DNA from 4 places in the Pradoshia sp. Z4_20 genome. Region 4 is predicted to be linked to each of the others. Evidence: riboswitches for the same ligand, from Rfam matches in the RefSeq annotation. Region 4 holds a riboswitch; each other region holds the start of a gene.
The links. Region 4 has a riboswitch for cobalamin ahead of AC4BHP_RS06450 (ABC transporter substrate-binding protein). Riboswitches for the same ligand answer to the same signal wherever they lie in the genome.
Positions count from the first base shown of each region.

Region 1: linked by a shared signal. The riboswitch ahead of AC4BHP_RS11470 (ABC transporter substrate-binding protein) and the one ahead of AC4BHP_RS06450 (ABC transporter substrate-binding protein) in region 4 are both predicted to bind cobalamin.
Region 2: linked by a shared signal. The riboswitch ahead of AC4BHP_RS16365 (FecCD family ABC transporter permease) and the one ahead of AC4BHP_RS06450 (ABC transporter substrate-binding protein) in region 4 are both predicted to bind cobalamin.
Region 3: linked by a shared signal. The riboswitch ahead of AC4BHP_RS05280 (anaerobic ribonucleoside triphosphate reductase) and the one ahead of AC4BHP_RS06450 (ABC transporter substrate-binding protein) in region 4 are both predicted to bind cobalamin.

Region 1 covers NZ_JBZAJD010000004.1:17,678-20,871, reverse strand. The annotation lists gene AC4BHP_RS11480 (polysaccharide deacetylase family protein) at 60-749, opposite strand; gene AC4BHP_RS11475 (DUF6509 family protein) at 900-1,202, shown strand; cobalamin riboswitch at 1,229-1,422, shown strand; gene AC4BHP_RS11470 (ABC transporter substrate-binding protein) at 1,533-2,498, shown strand; gene AC4BHP_RS11465 (TetR/AcrR family transcriptional regulator) at 2,651-3,194, shown strand, end outside.
Region 2 covers NZ_JBZAJD010000009.1:35,155-38,348, forward strand. The annotation lists gene AC4BHP_RS16360 (LLM class flavin-dependent oxidoreductase) at 1-972, shown strand, start outside; cobalamin riboswitch at 1,021-1,166, shown strand; gene AC4BHP_RS16365 (FecCD family ABC transporter permease) at 1,345-2,397, shown strand; gene AC4BHP_RS16370 (ABC transporter ATP-binding protein) at 2,391-3,182, shown strand.
Region 3 covers NZ_JBZAJD010000001.1:1,100,801-1,103,994, forward strand. The annotation lists gene AC4BHP_RS05275 (DEAD/DEAH box helicase) at 1-1,396, shown strand, start outside; cobalamin riboswitch at 1,483-1,664, shown strand; gene AC4BHP_RS05280 (anaerobic ribonucleoside triphosphate reductase) at 1,796-3,194, shown strand, end outside.
Region 4 covers NZ_JBZAJD010000002.1:97,832-101,025, forward strand. The annotation lists gene AC4BHP_RS06445 (FecCD family ABC transporter permease) at 1-226, opposite strand, end outside; gene AC4BHP_RS06450 (ABC transporter substrate-binding protein) at 228-1,199, opposite strand; cobalamin riboswitch at 1,392-1,571, opposite strand; gene AC4BHP_RS06455 (amidase) at 1,716-3,194, opposite strand, start outside.

The DNA of each region.
Region 1 (3,194 bases), on a different contig from region 4:
CTTATTTCAAGTTAGAAAAGAAGCGTTACAGAATGATGGCCAGCAATTGTTTATCATTTTTAAAATTCAAAAGTTGGTGTGGACTCATCCATTATTTTAAAGGTGTATCCTTTATGTTTCAGACGGCGAATGATTTCCGGAAGCCCATCCACGATTGTTGTATTGCCGTTAAAATCATGCAGGAGGATATAGAGATTTTCTTTTTCACCTACCCCTTGCATAATTAATTTAAGTAATTTTTTTTCTGGAATTGGAGGATTTAATCCATCGTTAGCATCGCAGTTCCAATCATAATATTTATATCCTCTTTTTATTACCTCAGTCTTTAATTGATCCATTAAATCAGTCCCGGCATATTGTTTTGCGACATAGTTATTGGAGCCGCCGGGGAATCGTAGGATTTTCGGGCTTACGCCTACTTCCCTTTCCAAAAATTCTTCCAGTTGAGTAATGTCTTTAAAAAAAGTATCCTTGGATCGATAGATTTTGGAATAATTATGAGAATAGGAATGCAGTCCAAGAGCGTGTCCATTTTTTACGATATCTTTATATAAATACATATGTCCCGGGCTGGCTGTTCCCGTTACAAAAAAGGTTGCCTTAACATCCTGAACTTTGAGGATATCGAGGATTTCCTGTGTGATGTTTGAGGGACCATCATCAAAACTGAGGTAGGCTGTCTTTGCAAATGTTTCAGATGGAATAAGAAGCTGGATAATGAGCAATGTGAGAACAGATAGAGTACGCATAATAAACTCCTATGGATTAAGTGATTTTAATATAGTTTTTGATTCTTGTTAAAAAATATTCCTAAACGGAGTTGAATAATTGGGTAAAATGTTTAATAAAGAGATTGAACATGTATAATAGACATAAGCATTTTAGAAAGGTTGATAAAGATGATCGAGATACAAAGTTATACAGTTGAGAAACTGGAAGACCCGTTTGGTATCCTTTCTGGAGAAAGGTTCGAATATGTACTGGAGATTTCCGTTCCCGAGGAAGATGAACTATATACCGATAAGGGTCTTCTGTTGCGTGTTATATATGTAATGGATGAAAATCAGGACCAAATTTCAAAATATGAGTTTATAGAAAGTGAAACACAAAGTATTTTGGATTTTGAGCTTGAGGAAGATGAATTATCGATGGTTTTACAATTTTGCAGGGAACATACTGATGTTGAATATGAAGAAGAATGAAGATAGCTGATTATATAAAAAATATAAATATTGAATAGTGTAAGAGTGCCTTATTTATTAGGATAATAGGGAAACCGGTGCAAATCCGGTGCAGCCCCCGCTACTGTATACGCGGATGAAATGATTTGTAAACCACCGGCTCTTTGTTTAGAGCATGGGAAGGTAAATCAGAGTAAATTGATGCGTCAGCCAGGAGACCTGCTCTTTCTTTTGTATGTACTATTTTTCGGAGGGAAAAGTAGGCGTCCAATCCTGTTATTATAATGTGGATTTTCGCCTTAGCTTTTTTCGAGCTAAGGCTTTTTTATTATGTTGGAAAGGGGAATAACTATGCTAAAAAAGCAAAACTATTTATTTTTATTTATGCTAATGCTTACGCTATCTATGTTAATGTTTGGGTGTTCGTCAACTGAAGATGACTCAAACCAGAAGAAAGAGGTTTCTGAATCAACGTCCACAGCCTTTCCTGTTGAGGTAAGGGATGGATCCGGAGAAAGCATCAAGATTGAGGAAAAGCCGGACACGATCGTATCCTTGCTGCCAAGCAATACTGAAACGGCCTATGCACTAGGTCTTGGAGAGAAAATCATTGGTGTATCAGATTATTGTAATTTTCCTACAGAAGCTGCTGACAAACCTAAGGTCGGCGGGTTAGAAATCAATATTGAAAAAGTGTTGGAATTAAATCCGGATCTTTTATTGCTTTCTGCCAGTCATTTTAATAATGCTAAGGATACCATTAAACAATTCCAGACAGCTGGTATTGATGTTATTATCGTACCTGACGCCAATTCGTTTGATGGTGCATATGGAACAATTGAATTGATTGCTAAAGCAACCGGAACATCAGACAAAGCTGATGAAATTATTTCGGATATGAAAAAAGAAGTAGCAGAAATTAAAGAGAAAGCAAGTGCTATAAAAGATAAGAAGAAGGTTTGGATTGAAGTATCTTCCTCACCGGATTTATATACAGCGGCTAACGGAACCTATATAGACGAAATGCTTGATATCATTCAGGCAGAGAATATTGCCGCTGATCAAGAGGGTTGGGTAACAATGAATGAAGAACAAGTCATTGATCGCAATCCTGATGTTATTCTTACTACATATGGCTATTATATTGAAAATCCAGAAGAAAAGGTATATGGAAGAAAAGCTTGGTCCGAGGTACCTGCCGTTCAAAATAAGCAGGTTTATGATGTAGATAATGACACAGTGTCAAGACCGGGACCACGTTTAACAGAAGGCTTGCAATTGATAGCTGAAAAAATCTATCCTGAAATATTTAAATAAACATTTTCATTTAAGAGCCGCCCATTTTACTTTGGGAGGCTCTTTTTTTGTTGAAGAAAATAAATTAAATTTTCTAACAATTTTGTTGAAATTTCCCTTTTGTGTAGGTATGATGATACCAATACGTATTCGTACTCACACATGGGATTGGAATGATAAGAATGTTATATGTAAATGACCTGCCGACCGAAGCAAGAGATAAAATGCTATATGCAGCCCTGCAATTATTCACTACAAGAGGTTACAAGAATACATCAGTTCTGGACATAGTTGAGTATGCACATGTCTCGAAAACAACGTTCTACCAACAATTCGGCAATAAAGAGACTTTGATTGTTGCACTTTGTGAAAGTTTGATTGGAGAAGTTGCAGAAGAGATTAAGCTTGCAGCTTTACGGGAACCACGCATTGGTTATAAAGCATATGCCGGAATTCTTCGCTATTTGGAAATTTGCTTTTCCAATAAGGCTGTTGCCAATTTTATTTTACTCGAATCAGTCGGAGTTTCTTTCGAAGTAGAACTGGTCAGACGAGAAGCACTTAAAAGTTTCGCAGATCTTATCTTTTTTTTTGCTTACCAGGAGTTTCCGGAGAATGTGAATGAACAGGAAGTTAGGATCATCTCTCAGGCAATGGTTGGAGCAATCAATGAGGTCGTCATTCAAAAATTCCGGGAACCAAATCACCAAAAGACAG
Region 2 (3,194 bases), on a different contig from region 4:
CCGCGCTCTGTTGGAGAGCCTTCAGAGCAGGCACTTGCTAATACGGTCAAACTGGCAAAATTGGCTGAGGAGTGGGGATACTCAAGATTTTGGGTCAGCGAGCATCATGATAGTCAAGGCTTGGCAGGATCTTCCCCTGAGATATTGGCAACATGGATTGCTGCTCAAACAGATAAAATAAGAGTTGGAACAGGCGGTGTTATGCTGCCTCACTACAGTGCTTATAAAGTAGCTGAAAACTTCAGAGTATTATCTGGTTTAGCTCCAGGAAGAATAGATTTGGGAATCGGCAGGGCTCCTGGAGGGATGCCAAGAGCAACGCGAGCGTTGCAGGAGGGGAGAGTACAGGAACTGCATCGTTTTCCTGACCAGGTAGATGAGTTATCCTGGTATCTCTATGATCAAATACCGGAATTGCATCCTCTATATGGGTTATCGGCGACACCTACCATTACATCTCCGCCGGAATTGTGGATGCTTGGATCTAGTTCATCTAGCGCAGCTCTTGCAGCTCATAAGGGTATACCCTATAATTTTGCTTTGTTTATTAACAGTGAATATGCTGAAGAAAATATGAAGCATTACCATGAAGCATTTCGACCTACAGAGTTAGTACAGAATCCATCAGGTATGGTTACTGTATTTACAGTTTGTGCGGAATCGGACGAAGAGGCAGAATATCTGGCTGGTTCATTGGATTTATCGATGCTGTTTCTTTCACAGGGAATTATAAGAGAGGGAACACCTCACCCAAAAGAAATTCATGAAATGTCATTATCGCAGTTTGAGAAAGCTCGGATTGATTACAACAGAAGCAAGATGATTATCGGTTCTCCTAAAATGATTGGAGAAAAAATTAGAGAGCTGAGTGAACGCTTCTTTACAGATGAAATTATGCTTGTGACAATCACCCATTCATACGAGGCTAAAGAAAACTCCTTCAGATTAATTGCCAAAGAACTGTTGAAATAATAGTGGATTTGCCATTAGTCAATCAATCTATTAGAATAAGAATAAAATCTAATAAATCACTTTAAAAGTGCCTCGGTACACGAGGGTAAAAGGGAAAACGGTTCAAATCCGTTGCAGCCCCCGCTACTGTACTTACTAAATCACAAGTCTGATTTAGTAAAAGCCAGGAAACCTGCTTTTAGAGTTTTAGTACTTATTTTTCGGAGGGAAAAGTAGGCTTATTGTATTCACAGGCGTGAAAAAGTGAATCCTTAGCTCAATACCATCCTGAGCTAAGGATTTTTTATGTGTTGTAGCTTATAATCTTGTTTTAAAGTGCATGAATAATCCGAGGTTCGCCGCCAGGAGTAAAGAGGAATTGAAGTATAAGTTATGAATAATAAAAATAGAACAACCGGTATTTATTTTGGGAGTATCCTGTTTTTGCTGCTCGCTGCGTTGCTCGGCCTGTTTATAGGCAGCGTGGACATGTCATTTAAAGATATTCTTGGGATTCTCTTGAAGAACGTGACCGGCCAGGAATCCTTCTATACCGGTCCAAAAAATATAGAAATGATTATTTGGAATATACGATTACCCCGGGTATTAATCGCTTTATTTGTGGGTGCCTCACTGGCACTTGCCGGTGCTGCCTTTCAGGGGCTTTTGCAAAATCCACTCGCTGATCCATATACTATTGGAATTTCTTCCGGTGCATCGGTTGGGGCAGTGATTGTTCTATTCTTTAATATCGAATTTGCTCTTTTTGGTCAGTTCACATTGCCGCTTGTTGCAATCGTGTTTAGTTTTATAACCTTGTTTATTGTATTTGGTATTACAAAGGCAGCTAGTGTTACCTATGCAAATGAGACCATTATTTTAGCCGGTATAATTATGAATTCATTCATTGGCGCTGTGGTCTCACTTATCATTGCGCTATCCTCAGGAGATCAAATGAGGGAAGTATTAAACTGGCTGATGGGCAGTGTGGCTATGAAAAATTGGGGACACGTCAGTATATTGATTCCCTTTTTTATTATAGGAGCTTCCATAATTTTATATCATTATCGTGAACTAAATGGGATGGCTCTTGGAGATCAATCCGCTCAATATAATGGTATCGATGTGAAACGAAAGAAAATAATCATTATTATCGGGGCTGGACTATTAACGGGTGCAGCAGTTGCCGTATCAGGAGCTATTGGCTTTGTTGGACTGGTTATTCCACATCTTGTTCGCCTTCTTGCTGGTGCTGATCATCGCCACTTACTGCCATTATCCATGATTATTGGAGGTGGATATCTCGTATTGGCTGACTTGATTGCACGTACGATTATCAACCCGCAGGAATTACCAATCGGTGTCATTACTGCCTTAATCGGTGCACCTGTATTTACAATCTTACTGATTAAAGAACGCATAAAAAGAAGGAATTTGACATGTTAACCGTAGGGAGCCTCAGTGCAGGCTATCATAAAAATAAGCAAGTGCTTCAGGACTTATCTATTAAGGTTGAGAGCGGAGAATTTTTTGCTCTTCTTGGTCCAAATGGAAGCGGTAAGACGACATTGATTAAAAGTATATTGGGAAAAATGGAATATAAAGAAGGGACTTCAATCATTAATGGGAAAAGGACCTCATCCTATAAAACCGGAGAATTGGCTAAAATTGCTGCCGTGTTAAGTCAGGAACATATGGTGGGTATAGATTTTACGGTGGAAGAAATCGTACTATTAGGCAGGTATCCTTATCAGGAGAAGGGATTTTTTAATCATTACCGTAGTGAGGATTACGCAATTGTTGATGAGTGTCTTGCTCAGACAAACACGCTGAAATTTAAGTATACATACTTTTCGTCATTAAGCGGAGGGGAAAAGCAACGTGTCCTTTTAGCAAAGGCTTTGGCCCAGCAGCCAAAGCTCCTGTTTCTCGATGAACCTACAAATCATCTGGATGTAAAGCATACAATCGAATTGTTAAATTTATTAAAGAGGCTCCAGCTTCAAAATGGGCTGACGATTGTCGCCATCCTCCATGATTTAAACATGGCAGCTTTATATGCAGATAGATGTGCTTTGCTTAAGGATGGAAGGAAGGTGGCGGAGGGTGGAATAGATTTACTTTATGATGAAACATTGCTTTCATCTGTATACGAGGTAGATTTGGTAAGTCGCCCTCATCCTATTACGGGAACACCGCAGATCTTTTTTACCCCTGAGAACTTTAAATGATTATATATAAAA
Region 3 (3,194 bases), on a different contig from region 4:
TCTTGACCTTGAAAAAAAACTGGGCAGAATCTTAGAGAAAATAAGGCAAAAAGAAATTCATTTAGTCAAAAATGCCTTCATTGTTGGGACTACCTTGGCGAAAGCAGCAATGGACCCGAGTATTTTTGAACAAGAGTATGATCTAGTTATCATTGATGAAGCCAGTATGGCCTTTATCCCGCAAATTGCCTTTGCCGGCGCACTTGCCAAGCGTTGTATTATTTGTGGGGATTTTAAGCAATTACCTCCTATTGCGGTTTCGAGGGGAGAGCTTGTAGACCGCTGGCTGAAGGAGGACATCTTCCATCGTGCCGGTGTAGCTGATATTGCACGTGGGGGAAAACTTCATACTCATTTGTTTTTATTAAAGGAACAGAGGAGAATGCATCCGGATATCTCCGCTTTTACGAACCAATATGTTTATAATTCACTGGTTGGCGATCATCCAAGTGTTCATATAAATAAAAAAGATATCGTTTCAAAGACACCTTTTGTAGATCGTGCTTCCGTACTGTTAAATACGAGCTTCACAGGGGAACACTGCTTTACGGGCACTTCCTCTGGTTCTAGAATGAATTTGATGAATCTATTGTTATCCTTTCAGGTTATTCATGAAGCCTACAGCAATGGGAGTAAATCAATCGGTTATGCAACCCCTTATCGTGCGCAGGCACAATTGATGGAAACATTAATTAAAGATCTATATGAGGAAGAGAACGGCCTGCATGATATATTGGCGGCCACTGTCCATCGTTTCCAGGGAAGTGAACGGGAAGTAATGGTATTTGATAGTGTTGATAGTTATCCGCAAAATCGGGCAGGGATGCTTTTAACGGGCAGGGAAAGTGAACGGCTGTTAAATGTTGCAATTACCAGAACAAAAGGGAAACTGATTCATGTCAGCGATGTGGAGTTTATAGAATCAAAAGTTTCGCATACAAAAACTCTTCATCAGCTCGTTCAATATCAAATGAAACGGAATCAAATGGTCAATATGGATCAAATAGGCAAATGGATTGCCAACCATCATCCAAAATTACAATGGATTTATGCAAGAAATTTGGAAGGGTTCTATCAGGATTTAAAAAAAGCCCAATCTTCCATTATCCTTTCCTTGCCAAATTCCAGTGTGTTATCATCGGATTTTGTTCAAAGAGTGAAGACGAGGAACTCAAGAACAAGACTGATGATGTATTCTCCAGATTCCCATTCCTATTTGGATCCGGATATCCATCTTCAGAATGGGCCAAGCTTCACATTTGTCATCCTTGACCAAAAAGTATTGTGGTTGGGGGTTCCTCTTGAAGCCAATAAACGTGTTCATCCGCCATACATTGGAATTCGATTGGAATCCGAAGCATTTATCAATCAATTTCTCCAGCAATTGCCTAAATAAATTGTCGGAATTTTAGTTGCTATTTTCACATATAAGATTTATAATTCTATATGTTGTTATTATTTTTAATTTAAAATACTATATATTGAGTTTAACGTGTTTAAGGTGTCGTATTACGACTTAATAGGGAATCCGGTTAAAATCCGGAACTGTACCCGCAACTGTATATGCTGATGAAATAAGTAAACCACTGTAGAGAAATCTATGGGAAGGACTTAGAGTAAAGTGAAGCATGAGTCAGGAGACCTGCCTTTTTCACTGGTTTGCCTTTATCGGGAGCAATGAGGGTGGAACGGATGAAATAGCATTTTTGGTCTTTCAATCTTGTTATTATTTCTTTTCCCATTGCTTATTTTAGGCAATGGGATTTTTTGCGTGGAGGGAAATATTATGAAGCCAATGGTTACTGAAAAGAGTAAATTGACAGAAACTCCAGTAGACGAATTATTAAAATCATTTGAAGAAATAGTTCATCTGAATAATTTGGAGTTGGTCAATGAAAATGCCAATATGAATGCCTCCTCTCCAATGGGACAAATGGGCAAGTTTGCGAGTGAAAGTGCTCGCTATTATGCAAAGGAGAATTTACTTTCTGATGAAGCAAGACATGCGTTTGATGAAAATCTCCTTTATCCGCATGATTTGGATTTTTATGCTACTGGTACTACAACTTGCTGCCAAATTCCGTTGGGGAATCTTCTTGAGAAAGGCTTTAATACGGGTCACGGTACCATGAGACCACCGCAGGATATTGGCAGTGCAATGGCGCTTGCTTCCATCATTATACAGGCTAATCAAAATATGCAGCATGGCGGCCAATCGTTTCCGATGTTTGATGCGGACCTAGCCCCCTATGTAAAGAAAACATTTAAAAAACATGTGAAACGTTTGAAGCAATATCCTTGTGAATGGAATGAGGAGTTGCTTCATCAAACAGCATGGAAGGAAACGGAGCGTTCCGTTTATCAGGCATGTGAAGCATTTATCCATAACTGTAATTCCATGCATTCACGCGGAGGCGGACAAGTTCCATTTGTATCCGTGAATTATGGAACGGATACAACCAAAGAGGGCAGAATGCTTGTTAGAAATCTTTTATTAGCTACAAACGCAGGTTTAGGTAATGGGGAAACTCCCATATTTCCAATCCAGATTTTCAAAGTGAAAACTGGTATTAATTTTGACGAGTCTGATCCAAACTATGACCTTTATCAATTAGCACTTGAAACAACTGCGGAAAGGCTGTTTCCGAATTTTAGTTTTATAGATAGTTACTTTAATTATCAGTATTATGATGGAACACATCATTCCGAGGTTGCGTATATGGGATGCCGCACAAGGGTTATGGGAAATCGTCATGGGATAGAAAACAGCATAGGCCGAGGCAATTTATCCTTTACGTCTATTAACCTCGTAAAACTGGCGCTGCAATCTAATTCGATTGAACAATTTTACGTAAAACTAAATGAAATTTGTAATATTGCCATCAGGCAGTTATTTGATCGGTATGAATATCAGGCAAAAAAGAAAGTGAGCCAATTTTCATTTTTGTATACACAAGGTGTTTGGAGAGGCAGTAAAAAGGCGAAGGAAGAACAATTAGTAGGCGAGCTGTTAAAACAGGGGACCCTATCAATTGGCTTTATCGGTTTAGCGGAATGTGTTAAAGCCTTGACTGGCTATCATCATGGGGAGAATGAGGAAGCATACGACTTGGCTTATGAAATTGTATCATTTATGAGAAAGAAAGCAGATAACGCGGCAGAAGAGTTTAATATGAACTTTTCCTTAATCGCTA
Region 4 (3,194 bases):
CTAATCCAGCCACAACAACCCGCCCCAGGCGAATCTGCACAAGGATTGTTTCATACATTGGGTTATAGTCAAACTCTATAAATGGAAGCAGTGAGAGTAATACTTTCACAGTTTCCGTAAATGGAACGATGACCCCGCCATACATGGTTGCTAAAAGTAACGATACGAGCAAGGAACAAATCAGGATTCCAAAAATAAGAACCTGTTTAGACTGTTTACAAACCATATTATTCTCCATATAAAACTTGATAAATATCTTCTGCTCCCTCAATCACAAAATGGGAAGCCGTTGTTAAATTTGCGCTTTCTATCACATGCACTTCATTATTCTTAAAGGCTTTAAGATTTTTAAGTGCCGGATCCTTTTGCCATTCCTCGACGAATGTTGCTTTTGAACCGTCATACTGCCAATCGCTTGTAATAATCACATCTGGATTTATCTCAACTAATTTTTCCTTTGAAAGATTTGGATAATCAGGATACTCTTCACCGGTAATGCCCGCTTCTGTAATGGCATTTATCCCGCCTGCTAAGGTGATGATTTCTCCTATTGTAGTATTCTCAGTAACTGAAGAATTTTGCTGTGTCCAGTAAACCACTCGTTTTTTATCTGTTTGTGCTTTTGCTTTCGTTTGTAAATCTGACATCCTCTTTTTGACATCAGCTATGATTTCTTCTGCTTTATCTTCCTCGCCAACAATGGTACCAACCTCCATTAGACCATCCAATACACCTGATATAGAGGAATCATCTTTAAGTTGGTAGGTGGTGATGTCTGCAGCATCAATTTGTTTAAGAACCTCAGGATCTACATAGGAAGGAATCAGCACTAAATCAGGCTGAAGTGACAGCACCAATTCAGATGTGACTGATTCAATTTTTGTATCAATTCCATCTGTTAGATCTGCTACATTCGAAATCCCTGAGTCTGTAGACATTTTCGTTACCGCGGCAATCCGCTCCTCATCAACCAAAGGCAATAAATATTCATCAATAGCCAATGTGGTCGAAACAATCCTTGAAGGTTTTTCTTTAAGGGTCACCTCTTCCCCACGACCGTCTGTTAAGGTTTTCGGATACTCACTTGTTTCCTGGTTTGTTTCTTTTTCCTGGTTGTTTACTGTCTCATCATTTCCGCATGCAAACAATGCAAAAACGGATAAGAACACCAAAAGTGATAAGCTTGCAATCTTTTTCATCTCACTATTCTCCCTTTTTCAAAATTTATTTATATTTAGCGAATTTACGCTGAAATATTAAACATAAAAAAGCCTGTCTTCCCGATTAAGGAAAACAGGCTTGATTCATGCACAGACAAAAAAACGCTGTCAAAATCAGCGCAAAGACACAATCATCTCTACGTTCGCCATCCCTTTTCCCACCGAAAAGTAAGCAATACACATTCATAAGCAGGTTTCCTGACTCTGAGCTTCACTTTACTCTCACACCTTCCCTCTTTTAAAGGTGGTCACGTGATTTCATCAGCTCTTACAGTAGCGGGGGCTGTTCCAGATTTACACTGGATTCCCTTTTACCTCACAAAAGTGAGCACTTATGATTGTTTTAAATTTTCGTACTATTAATATATCATGTTGAAAATGTAAACGGAAGATATTTTTGATATATAGGAATTCACATAAATTTAAACAAGTGAAATGACTGTTCTAATTGACCAACTGAATTACACGCATCTTCTAGTCGATCTATCACTTTTATCACCATCCAATATATGGATTCCCTTTCTGTCCAACCCATATATCGGATTGCTCTAACAACGCTCCTATTTTAAGAAGCCAATCTTCCCTTCCCTTTGGAGCCATCAATTGCACTCCAAGGGGTAAGCCAGAATCTGTCATATGAACAGGCAAGCTAATCGCAGGCTGTCCGATGATGTTCGCCAACTGTGTAAAAGGCGTATACGTTAAACTTGGTTTAAACATTTCATAGACCATTGCTAACTGTTCAGAGGGTTTTAGTTCATTTACTTTCAATAACTGCAAGCTCTGTTCATCCGTATGCGTCAATTCGCCCACCTTTGGAGCTGAGAAAGCTGTTGCCGGCGTCAAATACAAATCATAATCCTCATTGAACCTGGCCATTTGTGCAGCTGCCGTATCCCATTCAGCTAAACTGCGTGTAAATTGAACAGCTGATACATTCTGCCCGGCAGTTCTGAGTACCCATGTGACTATCTCTATATCATTAACGGTAATCGGCCGTCCAATGGCTTCCTCAATGGACAGTATATCTGCTGCCATTTCTCCGCTATTCATAATATAGTAATTTTCCATAAGGCGGATTCCATCTACCCCATTATCACATTCTTCAACGGTGAACCCTGCCTGTTCCAGCCATTTGACTGTCTTATGTACCGCTTCTACAGCTTCTTCACTAACGGGTGTTCCCACCGGAGACTTTGTGGAAAAAGCAATTTTAAACCTTTCTTTCAATGGATTCGAAAGCTCCTTCAAATAGCTCCCATTATATAAAGGTACCTGAAAGGCAGTATCCGGCTGAATGATTTGCAAGGCATCCAGCATAGCTGCACTATCACGAACCGTTTTGGTTAAGGCAAAATCTACCGCAGCTCCATGCCATTGGCGGCCCACACCTGGACCAACGGGTGTCCTTCCCCTTGTTGGCTTCAAGCCTACTAATCCAGTGAATGATGCCGGTATACGAATAGAGCCGCCGCCATCACTGGCACCGCTAATTGGGACCATACCTGAAGTTATACTGGCTGATGCTCCGCCGCTTGATCCACCCGATGAATGCTGCAGGTTCCATGGATTACGTGTCGCTCCATATACAGCTGGCTCAGTAATATTTTTCAGACCAAACTCCGGAGAACTCGTCTGTCCAATAATGACAAATCCTGCCTCACGAATTTTTTTCACAAAATTAGAATCCCGTTTAGCAATCCGATTTACATGTAATTTTGAACCCGCTGTAATCGGTTCGCCTTTAATAGATTGTGATAAGTCTTTTAATAAGATAGGTACTCCTGCAAAAGGTCCGTATATAGATTCAGACTTTCCAGTTTCCATCATTGCCTTTTCGAATCTAGTTCGAACAACTGCATTTGTTTTAGGATTTAGTTCATTTATTTGTTCAAATGCGTCCTCTATTAATTCTATTGCGGATACTTGTTTTTCCTTTACAAGCTTCGCTAACCCAAGTCCATCATATTGGGT